DNA from 2 places in the Bacillus pumilus genome. Region 2 is predicted to be linked to the other one. Evidence: a T-box and tRNA genes for the amino acid it is inferred to sense, from the RefSeq annotation. Region 2 holds a T-box; the other holds one or more tRNA genes.
What was found. A T-box is a leader RNA that pairs with one kind of tRNA and senses whether it is charged. The one in region 2 lies ahead of trpS (tryptophan--tRNA ligase), so its partner is inferred to be a tRNA-Trp.
Positions count from the first base shown of each region.

Region 1: it encodes a tRNA-Trp, which carries the amino acid that the T-box ahead of trpS (tryptophan--tRNA ligase) is inferred to sense. The anticodon was not compared.

Region 1 covers NZ_LT906438.1:914,059-923,063, reverse strand. The annotation lists gene CKW02_RS04570 (lipoteichoic acid synthase) at 1-77, opposite strand, end outside; gene CKW02_RS04560 (DUF2262 domain-containing protein) at 612-1,415, shown strand; gene CKW02_RS04555 (DUF1963 domain-containing protein) at 1,434-2,123, shown strand; gene CKW02_RS04550 (hypothetical protein) at 2,312-2,503, shown strand; gene CKW02_RS04545 (histidine phosphatase family protein) at 2,560-3,105, shown strand; gene CKW02_RS04540 (hypothetical protein) at 3,136-3,840, opposite strand; gene CKW02_RS04535 (phosphotransferase) at 4,096-4,890, opposite strand; tRNA gene CKW02_RS04530 (tRNA-Leu) at 5,216-5,297, opposite strand; tRNA gene CKW02_RS04525 (tRNA-Leu) at 5,334-5,422, opposite strand; tRNA gene CKW02_RS04520 (tRNA-Cys) at 5,436-5,506, opposite strand; tRNA gene CKW02_RS04515 (tRNA-Gly) at 5,512-5,586, opposite strand; tRNA gene CKW02_RS04510 (tRNA-Gln) at 5,594-5,665, opposite strand; tRNA gene CKW02_RS04505 (tRNA-His) at 5,675-5,750, opposite strand; tRNA gene CKW02_RS04500 (tRNA-Trp) at 5,781-5,854, opposite strand; tRNA gene CKW02_RS04495 (tRNA-Tyr) at 5,868-5,952, opposite strand; tRNA gene CKW02_RS04490 (tRNA-Thr) at 5,968-6,040, opposite strand; tRNA gene CKW02_RS04485 (tRNA-Phe) at 6,047-6,122, opposite strand; tRNA gene CKW02_RS04480 (tRNA-Asp) at 6,141-6,217, opposite strand; tRNA gene CKW02_RS04475 (tRNA-Met) at 6,266-6,342, opposite strand; tRNA gene CKW02_RS04470 (tRNA-Val) at 6,358-6,433, opposite strand; tRNA gene CKW02_RS04465 (tRNA-Glu) at 6,466-6,540, opposite strand; tRNA gene CKW02_RS04460 (tRNA-Ser) at 6,558-6,648, opposite strand; tRNA gene CKW02_RS04455 (tRNA-Asn) at 6,653-6,727, opposite strand; rRNA gene rrf (5S ribosomal RNA) at 6,737-6,852, opposite strand; rRNA gene CKW02_RS04445 (23S ribosomal RNA) at 6,962-9,005, opposite strand, start outside.
Region 2 covers NZ_LT906438.1:1,147,335-1,156,339, forward strand. The annotation lists gene CKW02_RS05680 (ABC transporter permease) at 1-666, shown strand, start outside; gene opp4C (oligopeptide ABC transporter permease) at 700-1,599, shown strand; gene CKW02_RS05690 (YjbA family protein) at 1,774-2,526, shown strand; gene trpS (tryptophan--tRNA ligase) at 2,561-3,556, opposite strand; T-box leader at 3,610-3,828, opposite strand; gene CKW02_RS05700 (peptide ABC transporter substrate-binding protein) at 4,310-5,947, shown strand; gene CKW02_RS05705 (ABC transporter permease) at 6,064-7,008, shown strand; gene CKW02_RS05710 (ABC transporter permease) at 7,012-7,929, shown strand; gene CKW02_RS05715 (ABC transporter ATP-binding protein) at 7,942-9,005, shown strand, end outside.

The DNA of each region.
Region 1 (9,005 bases), 230 kb from region 2:
GCTGCATACGATTTCGCCCAAAATAAAAGGACAGCCAATACAAAAAAGCTATATTTGTTCGCAAATATTTTTTTCATAAAACCTCTTCTTTCTTATTATCGTTCTGATATAAATGAAATCATAAAAAATTTACATTGATTTTGCAAATGTAAATCTTCTTCACCAAGCATTCCCGATGCTCTGTTTCCGCCGGATATGTGTGCTCCGTTAATATAACGTATGAGAAGCATCATAGGTTTCAAAAAAATACGAGTAAATAAAAGGAAAAATATCCATTTACATTTCATTTACACGCACTTTGCAATTCAATAGATGAAGAAGGGTTTGTAAATCACTCAGTACTACTTTACTTTTTTCATCTATTCGTGTCAAAGTAATTATAAAGAAAAGGAAGAATCACCTAGGCTTTTCGACTCATTTACCCAAATATATACAAAATTCGATACATAACATATTCGTATTTATTGTGACTCAACCTCCAATCATCCATGTATTTTCTCTCCTTCTGACAATCTAAAAAAGTTTTAAGCAAAAAAAGCTTGATTTCTCCTCCTGATGTGCGGTGTGATAAAGATATAGATTTTCAACAAATCAGGCTGGAGGACAATCACATGAAACATAACAAACAAATTAACGCATTTAAAAAACGATTTTCAGAAGAAATAGATCACATCATTGCTGTCACAGGACCTTCAGGAGTAGGTGCAGGAAAAGCCGGACAGGAAGCTCTTTGGACTGCTTCTATTCCACTGATTGCATGGAAGGAAAAAGACTTCGTTACAACAGAAAACATAAGACTCTGCTGGTTAACAGATGAAGAGGGATTAAGGGAAAAGCAGGCACAATTACATAAAAAATCAATCGTGTCACTTCAGGTCCGAAAAGGTGAAGGTGAGTTCATGCTTGTATCACTCATCGATACAGATACACAGGATGAAGAGCTGCAAGAGATACTAGAAGAAGCCCAAAAACCTGTCTTTTATCATGATGACCTGCTGGGCACCTTTGAATTAGTGAAAGGACTAGACTTATTTGAAACAACGATCCAGTGGAGTAATCAAGAATGCCTGCTCTACTTCAACCTCGAAGAAGATGAAAAAGTAAACGACTCTCTTCGAACCGCTAGACAACTCATGAAAGAGAAGACCACATGGGATGCTTCTATTAAATCATTTGCAGCAAATCAGCTGCTTGAATTAGCTAAAGACTGGCAGGAGCAAGATGACTCCGCTGAAACACAAGAAGAGCTTACGCTGGATCACTTTATAAGCCGCATCTCACTTGAAAGTCTGCATGCTTTCCCAGATGGAGAGTTTGAAGTCTACTGTCATGACGGTGATTTATTTTGGGGACATGTCATCATTGTCTCAGGCAATATCAATGGCACGTTTCAAGATGCCCACATTGCAGGCTAAAGATTGGCGGGATAAATAATGGAGATCAAGGCTTTTCATGAATTAAAGCAAATTGGAAAAACACCCGTCGTGGCTAAGATTGGCGGCTTTCGTCCTGATCCAGCAGCACACAGCTGGTTTGCCGGTCATTTCTTCATCCACCCCGATCAAGGCTGGCCCATAGATCAAGATGGCGTTATGATTCCGATCTTACAAATTTATTTACCTGAAGTGCCAGGAGGATTGAACGAATTCAATGAATGTAAAATGATTCAAATCTTTCTCAACCAGAAAGCACTTCCGATGGATATTACCAAAAACGGCGAGTGCTGGAAGCTCATTGAATATGCAGATATGGAAGGATTAGAAGTAGTTGAAACTCCTGAAGAAGTGAGAGGACTCAAATCCTTTCAAATCCAATGGAAGGAAAGTGAGCAAGAAGACTACCCTTGCTGGGAAGAAGCGTGGTCATACGTCGATTTATCAGAAGTAAATGAAAGTGATGAAGCGATAGAACACTTCTTTGATCAATACACCAATTATTCGTTCACAAAAATCGGTGGATATGGGGCGTATATTCAATCTCCACCCCATCAACAACAAGGCGAATTCATGCTGCAAATCGCCTCAGAAGAAAAACCTCGGTTCATGATTGGTGATAATGGCACGATGTATTTCTATTACGACAAAGACACAAAAGAATGGTTTATGCATTGGGATTGTTTTTAAAGGTCATTGGAATAAAACTCCATCAAAAACGAATACGAACGTAATTTGCTGAGTAATATACAAAAAGAGCCGCACTTTCCTGTGTGGCTCTTTTCATATATCCTTTTGAAGAAAACATTTGACGCCTGGACAACTCTCCCCGTATATTATGTATAAATCCATCTTTTTCATAGAAAAGGGGGCTTTACATGCGCTTGTTTAAGTACTGGAGAAAAAAGCAGCCTAAACAACAGATCATCTCAGAAATGAAAGAAGACAGCATCCCAATCAACTTCTCCACACTTCCCTTTGGTACAGACACAGTAGATGATTTTTTGTTCAACTTAGACCTCACCTCGAAGCTCACAGATCCCTATAAAGAAACAGATCCGAACAAATGAACCTATCCTCATCCAATCCTGGATGATTTTTTTATACTCGATGAAAGGTGTGTCACATGAAAACATATTATATCGTCAGACATTGCCAAGCCAATGGACAATCCGAGGATGCGTATTTAACGCCACAAGGCATCGCACAATCTCACGCACTAGCACAGTTCTTTTCCGGCATTCACCTCAATAAGATCATCTCAAGTCCCTATAAGCGAGCGATCCAAACCATTGAGCCTCTTGCTCATGCAAAACAACTCGAGGTACAAATTGATCAGCGTCTCTCTGAACGTGTGTTAAGCAGCAAACCAATGGACGATTGGTATGAGAAACTAAAGCTCAGTTTTACGGACTTGCATATGACCTGTGAAGGCGGAGAATCGAGCCAAGAAGCGATGAATCGTATTGTAGAGGCACTCTATGAACAAATAAAATTAGGAAAAAATCATACTCTATTCGTCACACATGGCAATCTTATGAGCCTGCTTCTTAAACATGCCGATCCCACGATTGGATTCAAAGAGTGGGAGAAGCTAAGCAATCCAGATGTCTATGTCCTGAAATATTTCAAACCAGATCATATAGAAATAGAGCGTATATGGCATAACTAAACGGCAGAATGAATTCTGCCGTTTCCTCATCTATTGTTGATAATAAAAAGCCTCTACCCACTCATACGGCTTCTTACGCTCCGCACACCATTTCATGAAGCCTCTTGTCTCCGTTTGCTGAAATTTCTTCCAGTCCGATAAAAGCTGATCATAATAGGCTGCTTGTTTTTCAACATTGGTACGAATCCTTTTATCTTCGATCAGCATCATGACATCTTCAATGCCTTGAATTCGCTCTTGATCTTTCTCATAGGTGCTTAAATAAAGATCTTCATGTATATGATGAAACGAATACCACAAAGCCGATAAATAGGTTTCGCAAATTTGTACAATGACACGCTGCTCCTTGCTACCTCCAAGCTCTAGTGCCTTCAATAAATAGGGCAGCCCTTCTCCCTGATGCACAAACAAGCCCTGCCAGCGATACGGTCTCACATCCATAGGATCAACCTTCTCCCACTCTTGCAGAACAGGCTGAATCACCCCAATGATCAATGGATACACAAGCAAATGATGACCATCCTCAAACCGTTCAATCTTTTCAAACAGCCAAGCAACAAATGAACGCCGTGCTGCAAATTCGTTCTCCTTCATTTCTTCAACAAAAAACCGAAGAACCTTTAACGCATCTTTACGCAGACCCTGTTCTTTCTTCACACAGTACTGTCTAAAAAGCGGAAAATCATGGGATCCCTCGTCTTCAATGATGGTCTGTAATATCGTCTTCATTTGCAAGTTAACAACTCCACCTTTTTACATTCTTTCTATTTCTCATTTATCTTTGAATCGTAAATCTGATTCCTTAACACTGATTCACCCATTCTAAATAACGCCTTTGAATCACTTTTTTGATTTTATCGTAGTTCTCCCAACTATCTTTAACATAATATACGCCTTCAGCTTCTGGAAATGTCTCCTCCTTATTTAAGCGTGATAAGAGTGGTATAAACACCTAATTGGTCTTTGACTTTTAGAAGGCCCTTGGCATCCTCAAATCCATTCTTTTCGGTGTTCATGAATGAATTGAATGTCTTTTTGATAATGTTCAAGGTGCCCCTCATGAATCATTTTTTGAAAAGCTATATCACCTTCACTCGCTTTTCGTTTCATGTACTGACATAACCCTTTTAAACGCAGCAGCACCATATCCACATAATCTTCTGCTATTTTCTCCCCATAAGATTCAAAAAACAGTTTCACTCTATGCTTTATCTGGTTTGCATGTTCTGATGAATGGCAGTTCACGATCTCTCCTGTTTCTGTGCGAAAAAACCTACTGAGAGGTACACAAGTATACAGAGTATATGCGATATCCCACAGCCTTGGACCAGGAGCAGCTACATCAAAATCAATGATTCCTACTGGTTTTTCATTATTGAAAATGATATTGTACATAGCAAAATCATTATGGCACACAACCTCTATGTTGTTAGGCGTATTGTCCATTCGTTCCCAATCGTCTGAAATGGGAAAATCACGAACAGCATCATGATACAGTCTAAGCATTCTCGCTATTTCTTTTAAGGCATGGTGAGAGCACATGTATTCTTTTAAGGGATCATGACCGGCTACGCCTTCAATGAAGGACAATATCTCTCTACCTTTTTCATCAACCCCTAAAAACTTTGGAGCATAGGAGAAATTCTTTTTTTCTAAATGCTTTAGCAGCTTTTGTATATTGATATTGTCTGACTTTACTTCTCGACGAACCGTATCTCCAGAACGATATACGTTCGAGACATTGCCACCTGTCAATAACTCTTCATGATCATTTTGTTTTTTCATAAATTCTCCCCTCAAATTGGGTCACAATGATGATGTTAGCTAAAGATGTGTATGTACCCACAAATATTCATTTAGTTACACAAAAGTATTTCACTGTTTTATGTGAATGCGCTACCCCATTTTGTTTCCTTACATGGTTAAATGTATCTTATCAAATGTTGCAAATCACCTAAAGATTATTCTGCTAAAAGAAGTACATGCACATTATTTTCTAATAGGTTTCTATTTTTATCTAAATAACTCATTTAAACCACAAAAAAACGTTTCACCACAAGGGTGAAACGTTAGGTTGACGGTAAAAACCGATCATGAAATTATTAATAGATACCGGTGGCCGGGGTCGAACCGGCACTCCGTGAGGAACACGATTTTGAGTCGTGCGCGTCTGCCAATTCCGCCACACCGGCATGATCATTAAAGAGCGCAACTTATGATAAAAAACATGGTGCCGAGGGCCGGACTTGAACCGGCACGGTAGTCACCTACCGCAGGATTTTAAGTCCTGTGTGTCTGCCAATTCCACCACCCCGGCAGTCTTTTCAAAAAGGCGACACCCGGATTTGAACCGGGGATAAAGGTTTTGCAGACCTCTGCCTTACCACTTGGCTATGCCGCCATTATTGGAGCGGAAGACGGGATTCGAACCCGCGACCCCCACCTTGGCAAGGTGGTGTTCTACCACTGAACTACTTCCGCAAATCAACTGGGCTAGCTGGATTCGAACCAACGCATGACGGAGTCAAAGTCCGTTGCCTTACCGCTTGGCTATAGCCCAATAATAAAATGGGGCGATTGATGGGAATCGAACCCACGAGTGCCAGAGCCACAATCTGGTGCGTTAACCACTTCGCCACAACCGCCATAGATGTTATGAATCATATTAAGAAAATTGGCAGGGGCAGTAGGAATCGAACCCACACCGGAGGTTTTGGAGACCTCTGTTCTACCTTTAAACTATGCCCCTATGAAAATAAAAATGGTGGAGGGGGGCGGATTCGAACCGCCGAACCCGGAGGGAGCGGATTTACAGTCCGCCGCGTTTAGCCACTTCGCTACCCCTCCACATTTGAAAAACAGTGCCGGCAAGAGGACTTGAACCCCCAACCTACTGATTACAAGTCAGTTGCTCTACCAATTGAGCTACACCGGCAAATAGTGGTGGCTCGGGACGGAATCGAACCGCCGACACACGGATTTTCAGTCCGTTGCTCTACCAACTGAGCTACCGAGCCAAATATTTATTTTAAAAATGGCGGTCCGGACGGGACTCGAACCCGCGACCTCCTGCGTGACAGGCAGGCATTCTAACCAACTGAACTACCGGACCATTTTGGTTGCACTCAATGAGCACTCCCCATTGGTGTATAAAATAATTTGGTTGCGGGGGCAGGATTTGAACCTGCGACCTTCGGGTTATGAGCCCGACGAGCTACCGAACTGCTCCACCCCGCGATGATATAAAAGATATGGTGGAGGATGACGGGCTCGAACCGCCGACCCTCTGCTTGTAAGGCAGATGCTCTCCCAGCTGAGCTAATCCTCCGAATAAAAAACACTGGTGTATATTCTATAAAATGGTGACCCGTACGGGATTCGAACCCGTGTTACCGCCGTGAAAGGGCGGTGTCTTAACCGCTTGACCAACGGGCCCTTTATTATGTAAATTGTGGCGGAGAGCAAGGGATTCGAACCCTTGAGACGGGGTTACCGCCTACACGATTTCCAATCGTGCTCCTTCGGCCACTCGGACAGCTCTCCAAATTGGCTCCGCAGGTAGGATTCGAACCTACGACCGATCGGTTAACAGCCGATAGCTCTACCACTGAGCTACTGCGGAATGAAGAAAGCCTGGCGATGTCCTACTCTCACAGGGGGAGACCCCCAACTACCATCGGCGCTGAAGAGCTTAACTTCCGTGTTCGGTATGGGAACGGGTGTGACCTCTTCGCCATCATCACCAGACAATTTAGTGACAAAAGATATTATACTATGTATTGAAAATAAATCAAGAGATATTTAAAAAATGTTCTCTCAAAACTAGATAACAATGTTCAAGCTTCACATTAGAATATAGGTTAAGTCCTCGATCTATTAGTATCTGTCAGCTCCACGTGTCACCACGCTTCCACCTCAGACCTATCAACCTGATCATCTTTCAGGGATCTTACTTCCTTGCGGAATGGGAAATCTCATCTTGAGGGGGGCTTCATGCTTAGATGCTTTCAGCACTTATCCCGTCCGCACATAGCTACCCAGCGATGCCCTTGGCAGAACAACTGGTACACCAGCGGTGCGTCCATCCCGGTCCTCTCGTACTAAGGACAGCTCCTCTCAAATTTCCTGCGCCCGCGACGGATAGGGACCGAACTGTCTCACGACGTTCTGAACCCAGCTCGCGTACCGCTTTAATGGGCGAACAGCCCAACCCTTGGGACCGACTACAGCCCCAGGATGCGATGAGCCGACATCGAGGTGCCAAACCTCCCCGTCGATGTGGACTCTTGGGGGAGATAAGCCTGTTATCCCCGGGGTAGCTTTTATCCGTTGAGCGATGGCCCTTCCATGCGGAACCACCGGATCACTAAGCCCGACTTTCGTCCCTGCTCGACTTGTAGGTCTCGCAGTCAAGCTCCCTTGTGCCTTTACACTCTGCGAATGATTTCCAACCATTCTGAGGGAACCTTTGGGCGCCTCCGTTACATTTTAGGAGGCGACCGCCCCAGTCAAACTGCCCACCTGACACTGTCTCCCTGCCCGATAAGGGCAGCGGGTTAGAAGGTCAATACAGCCAGGGTAGTATCCCACCGATGCCTCCACCGAAGCTAGCGCTCCGGTTTCCAAGGCTCCTACCTATCCTGTACAAGCTGTACCAACATTCAATATCAGGCTGCAGTAAAGCTCCACGGGGTCTTTCCGTCCTGTCGCGGGTAACCTGCATCTTCACAGGTACTATAATTTCACCGAGTCTCTCGTTGAGACAGTGCCCAGATCGTTGCGCCTTTCGTGCGGGTCGGAACTTACCCGACAAGGAATTTCGCTACCTTAGGACCGTTATAGTTACGGCCGCCGTTTACTGGGGCTTCAATTCGCACCTTCGCTTACGCTAAGCGCTCCTCTTAACCTTCCAGCACCGGGCAGGCGTCAGCCCCTATACTTCGCCTTACGGCTTCGCAGAGACCTGTGTTTTTGCTAAACAGTCGCCTGGGCCTATTCACTGCGGCTTCTCGGGGCTTTAACACCCTAAGAAGCACCCCTTCTCCCGAAGTTACGGGGTCATTTTGCCGAGTTCCTTAACGAGAGTTCTCTCGATCACCTTAGGATTCTCTCCTCGCCTACCTGTGTCGGTTTGCGGTACGGGCACCTCTCACCTCGCTAGAGGCTTTTCTTGGCAGTGTGGAATCAGGAACTTCGCTACTAAATTTCGCTCGCCATCACAGCTCAGCCTTCACGGGAAACGGATTTGCCTATTTCCCAGCCTAACTGCTTGGACGCGGATATCCAATACCGCGCTTACCCTATCCTCCTGCGTCCCCCCATTGCTCAAATGGTGAGGAGGTGGTACAGGAATATCAACCTGTTGTCCATCGCCTACGCCTTTCGGCCTCGGCTTAGGTCCCGACTAACCCTGAGCGGACGAGCCTTCCTCAGGAAACCTTAGGCATTCGGTGGACGGGATTCTCACCCGTCTTTCGCTACTCATACCGGCATTCTCACTTCTAAGCGCTCCACCAGTCCTTCCGGTCTGACTTCACAGCACTTAGAACGCTCTCCTACCACTGTTCGTAAGAACAGTCCGCAGCTTCGGTGATACGTTTAGCCCCGGTACATTTTCGGCGCAGAGTCACTCGACCAGTGAGCTATTACGCACTCTTTAAATGGTGGCTGCTTCTAAGCCAACATCCTGGTTGTCTAAGCAACTCCACATCCTTTTCCACTTAACGTATACTTTGGGACCTTAGCTGGCGGTCTGGGCTGTTTCCCTTTCGACTACGGATCTTATCACTCGCAGTCTGACTCCCAAGGATAAGTCATCGGCATTCGGAGTTTGACTGAATTCGGTAACCCGGTAGGGGCCCCTAGTCCAATCAGTGCTCTACCTCCGAGACTCTTACCTT
Region 2 (9,005 bases):
CTGCCAAATACCCTCATCCTCATGATCTTTTCTACATTAGTTGCCCTGATCATCGCCATCCCATTCGGTGTTCTTTCAGCAAAACGTCCATATACAAAGCTAGACTATGGCATTACATTTACATCTTTTATCGGACTGGCTATTCCGAACTTTTGGTTTGGACTCATTCTAATAATGGTTTTATCTGTGAATTTAGGATGGTTCCCGACAGGCGGCGTCTCTACCTTAAACGCCGATTTTAATGTATTTGACCGGCTTCATCACATCATTTTACCAGCCTTTGTTTTAGCAACCGCTGATATGGCAGGGCTCACCCGGTACACAAGGTCGAGTATGCTTGATGTCATGAGGCAGGATTACATTCGAACCGCAAGAGCGAAAGGCTTTCGAGAAAACAAAGTCATTTTCAAGCACGGGTTAAGAAACGGTCTTATGCCTGTCATTACAATTTTTGGATTGATGATACCATCCTTTATTGGTGGTGCAGTCGTGGTGGAACAAATTTTCACTTGGCCAGGGCTTGGAAAGCTGTTCATTGATTCTGCCTTTTCGAGAGATTATCCGGTCATTATGGCGATGACTGTTATTTCCGCAGTGCTCGTGGTGGTTGGAAATTTAATTGCGGATATTCTCTATGCGATCGTTGATCCGCGTATTGAATATTAGAAGGGAGCTGAAGCACAATTGGCACAGCCTAATATGGGAACACCTCCTGTTGATCTCAAATTAAAGGAGGGTCTTCCGCCAAAGCCAGAGACGATGCTGCGTTTATTTTGCGAGAAATTTTTCAAAAATAAATTGGCGGTTGCCGGCTCCGTGATCTTATTGGTCATTATCTTTTCAGCCATTTTCGCTCCTGTGATTGCCCCTTACGCACCAGAGCAGCAAGATTTATTAAAACGGCTCCAGCCGCCAAGTGTTGAGCATTTGATGGGAACTGACAAGTTTGGCAGAGATATTTTCTCAAGGGTGCTTTATGGCGCGAGGGTGTCTTTGTTAGTCGGTTTCGTTTCGGTGGTCGGTGCGATTACCATTGGCACTGTGGTCGGAGCGGTAGCGGGGTATTTCAAAGGATTTGTTGATTCCTTGTTAATGAGATTTGTGGATGTCGTGTTGTCGATTCCCGACATTTTTCTCTTGATCACGCTCGTTACTATTTTCAAACCGGGCATTGATAAATTGATTTTAATCTTTGCTTTGACCGGATGGACCACAACCGCGAGACTGATCCGTAGTGAATTTTTATCACTGCGAACAAGAGAATTCGTACTCGCAGCAAGAACCATTGGAACGAAAAACCATGTCATCATCTTTTCGCATATTTTACCGAACTGTATCGGTCCTATTATTGTGTCAGCTACATTAAAAGTCGGTTCCGTCATTTTAGCCGAATCAACGCTGAGCTATCTAGGGTTTGGCATACAGCCGCCAACAGCGAGCTGGGGCAACATGCTGCAAGATGCACAAAACTTCTCGATTATGGTGCAAGCGTGGTGGTATCCGCTCTTCCCAGGTTTACTGATATTGCTGACCGTTTTATGCTTTAATTTCTTAGGAGATGGGCTGAGAGATGCGCTTGATCCTAAAAAGTTAAAGTAATGCCTCATTTTTATGACAAGATGAAAGGGACTCTGCGGCACCCTTTCTTTTCTTTATGTCATAAAGAAAAGCATGCCATCATTCACTCCGCTTGAAGTTTAATAAAGTTGGAATAATTTCTCTATCCCTTGCCCATACTGTGGACAACAGTTTTTATAAAGTGAGGGATTGGTTATGTTATTTCTTCATGACGTATGGGTGAATTGGTTTGAAGGGGAAGAAAATGGCTACAATGTGTGTCATTTTCATGAGTGGCGCAAGGAGGACAGTGTGGAGCTGTTAGATCAAGTACCTTTACTCAAGGTGCAGAGTCCTTTGTATGATTACATAGAGAATGATCTTTCAGAACTGCCGAAGACGCTGCTAGAATCTGTTTTTGAGAAATCATATATTCGAAAAAATCATGAACGGCGTAAATTAGAATATTGCTTTGTGGTGACAGACGGCATACGAATTATTGCTGTGGATACGATTGGGTATTCCATTCCTGTGAGGAAAAGCCGCTTAATCCCAAGGCAGGAGCAATTGGTGTATGAAATGGTGAAGGATGTGAAGGCTGAGGAATATGAATTCTCGCAGGACAGTCTTGAGTCGGCGAAGGAGTATCACATTTTGTCTTTGCCGCCGCAGCACATCAGCGGATTAACGAGAAAAGAAAGACAGCTGAAGCAGCTAATGTTTATGGCGCTTGATCAATTAAAAGGTCTTCAAAACAGGGCGGAGATTGCGTATTGGTATACGGAATGGAATCCGCGCATGTACAATCAAATCAAACGAATGTCATTCGAAGAGATTTGGAACATGCTTTACAATGAAACCATTGATGGATGGTCAGAGAATCATTTAGCATTTTGTGAAAAAATGATTAAGGGACAGCCGTTTTTTGAAAAGCTTTGGGAAATGGAAAACGAATCAAAGGTGAATTAGAAAAAGCTTGCAGCGTGATGTGCTGCAAGCTTTTTTATTTGCGCTTTCTACCTAGACCCATTGCATTCTCCATTTTTTTCAGCATTTTGTTTGCTGCGCGGTTTGCTTTTTCAGCACCTTCGTCAAGAATGCGGTCAAGCTCGTCTGACTCAATGAGTTCATAGTATCGATCTTGAATTGGTTTTAAAGCATCAACAACGACGTTCGCAAGATCTCCCTTAAACTCACCATACCCTTTGCCCTCATACTTTTGCTCAAGCTCTGCAATCGATATGTTACCTAATACAGAGTAAATCGTCAGCAAGTTGGCGATACCAGGCTTGTTTTCTTTGTCGTACTTAACGATGCCTTCTGAATCAGTGACAGCACTTTTGATTTTCTTTTCAAGCTGCTTTGGTTCATCTAATAAGGTAATGAAGGATTTTTGGTTCGGATCGGATTTGCTCATCTTTTTCACCGGATCTGCTAAAGACATAATCCGAGCGCCTTCTTTTGGAATCTTCACTTCAGGTACGGTGAAGATGTCATTGTATTTGCGGTTAAAACGTTCAGCAAGCGTTCTAGTCAATTCAAGATGCTGCTTTTGATCTTCTCCGACAGGGACTAAATCAGTACCATATAATAAGATATCGCCAGCCATTAATGGGGGATACGTTAATAGTCCTGAAACAACCGCTTCCTTACCAGCGGATTTGTCCTTAAATTGGGTCATTCTTTCTAATTCCCCAATATAAGCAACACATTGCAGCATCCATCCTGCCTGGGCGTGAGCAGGTACCTCTGATTGGATAAACAATGTCGCCTTTTCTGGATCAAGTCCAACTGCTAAATAAAGAGCTGCTAAGCTTCTAATATTTTGGCGAAGGGCTAGCCTGTCCTGACTCACCGTAATCGCATGCTGGTCGACTACACAAAAATAGCCGTGATAATCATGCTGCAAATCGACAAATTGCTTCATCGCTCCAATATAGTTCCCCAATGTGACCGAACCACTCGGCTGAATGCCTGAAAAAATTGTCTTCTTTGTCATACTAAAACCTCTTTTCTTCAATATAAAAAGGCCCACCCGTCACTTTTCAACAGAAAAGGGACGAATGAACCGTGGTACCACCCTTGTTATTTCACATGGAAATCACTCAAGACGTTGATATCGGAGACTGCTCCGTCTAAGCCTACTTACTTTCAAAAGTGTTCGGTTAGCTGCTCCAAAGCCCATTCCATACATGCCATTATCTGCTCGCACCGGCCGCAGACTCTCTGTAAATGGTGAATATATGTACTCTTCTTTTTCATCGCAACAGTATGTCTATCTATTATAAAGGATGACCATAAAAAAGTCACGAAGCCCTCATGTGACCTTCTCAGCATGTCGTTTGACACTTAAAATTTTAGATAAAATACCAATTATCTGTCAGAATTTTTTAAAAAAGGATGATTAATTATATGTATAAAACATTATTCCTGCTGAATTTGTTAAATTATTTTAATCAATTTCCGCTTTAATTTGTTGAAGTGATTGAGACTTTAGTTTATAAAAATCCCTCTTTATCCCCATTTACGTTTTTTAAAAATATATGAAATTGATATTGCGATAAATTATTCTATTCATTATAATTAATTTGTTCACACGTTTGTGCTAGGCTCTTTACATAGTGAAAATTCAGAAAAAACAAAAGAAATAGAAAGTAAGCTATTTAGGGACTTTTTTACGCTATTTCTTAAATCTGAATCTCATCTTCTATCGAGACCTTTGAACTAAAACATATTATAAGGGGGAATACAGTTGAAAAAGCGTTGGTCTGTAGTTACTTTAATGCTTATTTTCACACTTGTATTAAGCGCTTGTGGTTTCAGCGGAAACAAATCAGGCGACAGCACGAGCAGTTCTGGAGAGGCTAAAACAACACTAAATGTGAATATCTCCACTGAGCCTTTTTCTCTACATCCGGGATTGGCAAATGATTCAACTTCAGGAAGTGTCATCCGTCAGACTTTTGAGGGATTAACAAGAATTAACGCCGAAGGTAAGCCAGAAAATGCAATGGCTTCTGATATCAAAACAAGTGCTGATGGTAAAACATACACATTCACACTTCGTGATGCGAAATGGTCTAATGGTGACCCTGTCACAGCTAAAGATTTCGAATATGCTTGGAAATGGGCATTAGATCCTAAAAATGAATCTCAATATGCTTACCAGCTTTACTATATTAAAGGTGCTGAAGCAGCGAACAAAGGGAAAGCGAAAGTTGCTGATGTTGGTATTAAAGCAAAAGATGACAAAACGCTTGTAGTTGAGCTAGAGAACCCAACACCGTTCTTTACTGAACTAACTGCATTCTATACGTATATGCCAGTCAACAAAAAAGTGGCTGAAAAGAATAAAAACTGGTTCACAAATGCTGGTGAAAACTACGTATCTAACGGGCCATTTGTTCTTTCTCAATGGAAACATGGCGGTTCTATCACGCTTGAAAAGAACAATGAATACTGGGATAAAGATACTGTGAAATTGAAAAAGATTAACATGTCTATGATCAAAGACACAAACACTGAGCTTAGCATGTTCAAAAAAGGCGAGCTTGACTGGGCTGGTTCACCAACTGGAAGCCTTCCAACTGAGTCTTTAAAAACATTGAAAAAAGAAGGCGGTCTTAAAATCCAAACGATCGCTGGTATTTATAACTACAAATTCAACACAGAAGTAAAACCTTTAAACAATGCTAACATCCGTAAGGCCCTTGCATACTCAATCAACCGTCAAGCGATCGTTGACAAAATTACGCAAGGTGAACAAGTTCCAGCTATGGCAATCGTTCCACCAACAATGGAAGGATTCACTGATAACAAAACTGGCTACTTTAAAGATCACGATGTAGATACTGCTAAAAAACTTCTTGAAAAAGGTGCGAAAGAATTAGGTTATAAGTCTGTTTCTGATCTTCCAGCATTGAAACTTTCTTACAACACAGATGAAGGCCACCAAAAGATTGCACAAGCAATTCAAGAAATGTGGAAAAAAGATTTAGGTGTGAAAGTTGAACTTGATAACTCTGAGTGGAACGTATACATCGACAAAATCCACAGCGGAGATTACCAAATCGGACGTATGGGCTGGTTAGGTGACTTCAACGATCCAGTGAACTTCCTTGAGCTTTACAAAGATAAAGACGGTGGAAACAACGACACTGGATGGGAAAGCAAAGAGTACAAACAATTGTTGAATGATTCTGCGAAAGAAACAGATAAAACGAAGCGTGAAGAAATGCTGAAAAAAGCAGAAGAAATCATCATCAACGATATGCCTATAGCACCAATTTACTTCTACACTCAGCTTTGGGTACAAGATCCAAAACTTAAAGGTGTCGTCGTATCTGGACTAGGTGATGTTCAATACAAATGGGCACATTTCGAAAAGTAAGAGTTATAATGTAAGAGATCTACGGCAAGGATCTTAAGGTATATGGAGGATGTCTCTCCATATACCTTTCTTGCTGATTAGAGAAAATGTTGTAAAATCATGGAGGTGCAATTCCGTTGCTTAAATATATCGGTAAGCGATTAATATATATTTTAATCACACTGTTTGTTATTGTAACTGCAACTTTCTTTCTCATGCAGGCAGCACCGGGTGGTCCATTCTCTGGTGAGAAGAAACTTCCTGCTGAAATTGAAGCAAACCTAAACGAGCACTACGGGTTGGACAAGCCCTTATTTGTTCAATATGTAAGCTACTTAGGTTCAGTTGCAAAATTAGATTTTGGTCCCTCATTTAAATATAAAGGACAAACTGTAAATGACTTAATCAGTTCTGGATTCCCCGTTTCCTTTACCCTCGGAATTGAGGCAATTCTCCTCGCATTAGCATTTGGTGTATTGTTTGGGGTCCTTGCAGCGCTCTATCATAACAAGTGGCAAGACTATACGATTGCCATTTTAACGATCTTTGGAATTTCAGTTCCAAGTTTCATTTTAGCTGCGCTACTACAATATGTATTTGCATCTGAGGCAAGCGTTATAGCGATTTTCCCAGTTGCAGGATGGGAGTCTTGGGCCAGCACCGTACTACCTTCTATTGCACTTTCCTTCATGCCTATGGCATTTATCGCTAGACTTGCACGGTCAAGTATGCTTGAAGTGCTAAACAGTGACTACATTAGAACGGCTAGAGCGAAAGGATTAACGAAATCAGCTGTGACGATCAAACACGCGATTCGAAACGCATTGTTACCTGTCATTACTTACATGGGACCAATGGCTGCTTCAGTTTTAACAGGTAGTTTTGTCGTGGAGAAGATTTTCGGTATTCCTGGATTAGGCTCTCACTTTGTCACAAGTATTACAAACCGTGATTACACCGTCATCATGGGTGTCACAGTCTTCTACAGTATTATTCTATTAATCAGTATTCTAGTCGTTGACGTCCTTTACGGTATTATCGATCCTAGAATTAAACTGACGAAGGCGAAGAAAGGGGTCTAACACATGGAAGAGATGAGAAAAGATTTATTTGTTCCTGCGACAGCTGACGCAGCAGAATCCGAAAAAATTTCTAAACCTAGTCTATCTTTATGGAAGGATGCTATGCTTCGCTTCCGTGCAAATAAACTTGCGATGGTAGGACTTACAATTATTTTTATTGTTGTGATGCTGGCGATCTTCGTTCCGGTGTTTTCTAAATATGATTACTCTACGACAGATTTGCTTAATGCAGATCAGCCGCCTTCAAAAGAGCACTGGTTTGGTACAGATGATTTAGGACGTGACATGTTTGTCCGTACATGGGTCGGGGCAAGAATTTCGATCTTCATTGGTCTTGCTGCTGCGGTACTTGACGTGATCATCGGGATTATCTGGGGAAGTATTGCTGCATTCAAAGGCGGCCGTACAGATGAAGTGATGATGCGTATTGCTGACGTTTTATGGGCAATTCCAACACTACTAATGGTCATCTTAATGATGGTTGTTCTGCCAAAAGGATTATTAACGATTATCCTCGCCATGACAGTCGTAGGCTGGATAAACATGGCACGTATCGTTCGGGGACAGGTTTTACAATTGAAGAGTCAAGAGTACGTTCTTGCCGCACAAACATTAGGTGCGAAAACATCTAGACTTTTATTTAAACACTTGATTCCAAACTCAATGGGACCAATTCTTGTGACCATGACATTAACCATTCCTTCTGCTATTTTCACAGAGGCATTCTTAAGCTATCTAGGACTTGGTGTACCTCAGCCATTAGCGAGCTGGGGAACAATGGCGTCTGACGGAATTCCAGCCATGACGTACTACCCGTGGAGATTATGGTTCCCAGCCGCATTTATCTGTATTACAATGTTTGGTTTTAACGTGGTTGGAGACGGACTAAGAGACGCTTTAGATCCGAAGTTGCGTAAATAAGGAGTGATTAGGATGGAACGTGAACGTATTCTAGAGGTGAAAGACCTTGCAATCTCATTTAAAACATATGGTGGAGAGGTTCAAGCCATTCGTGGTGTGAACTTCCACTTAAATAAAGGCGAGACACTTGCTATTGTAGGTGAATCTGGCTCTGGTAAAAGTGTGACATCACAGGCCATCATGAGATTAATTCCGATGCCGCCGGGTTATTTCAAGCGCGGACAGATCCTGTTTGATGGGCAAGATATTGTCAAGAAAACTGAAAAACAAATGCAAAACATTCGAGGAAAAGACATCTCAATGATCTTCCAAGATCCGATGACTTCCTTGAACCCAACGATGAAGGTCGGGAAACAAATTACAGAAGTGCTGTTCAAGCACGAACAAATTTCAAAAGAAGCGGCTGAAAAAAGAGCCATTGAATTACTGGAGCTTGTTGGAATTGCAATGCCTGAAAAAAGAATCAAACAATACCCACACGAATTTAGTGGCGGGATGAGACAAAGGGTTGTTATTGCGATGGCACTCGCAGCAGATCCAAAGCTATTGATTGCCGATGAGCCGACAACAGCTCTAGATGTAACAATTCAGGCGCAAATTTTAGAATTAATGAAAGAAATTCAGCAAAAGGTTGAAACGTCAATTATCTTTATTACGCATGATCTAGGTGTTGTCGCCAACGTCGCTGATCGTGTAGCTGTTATGTATGCAGGTCAAATTGTGGAGACAGGAACTGTTGATGAAATTTTCTACAATCCACAACATCCGTATACATGGGGACTATTGGCATCAATGCCAAGCCTAGACACAGATGGCGGAGCTGAAGGAAAGCTGACTGCGATCCCAGGAACACCGCCAGATCTGACAAACCCGCCGAAAGGAGATGCATTTGCACTCCGAAGCGATTATGCAATGAAAATTGACTTTGAACAAGAACCGCCAATGTTCAAAGTATCAGATACGCATTATGTGAAATCATGGCTACTTCATCCAAATGCACCTAAAGTTGAACCGCCTGCTGCTGTAAAGGCGAGAATGCGTGAACTAGAAGGTAGCTACGAAAAACCTGTATTAGT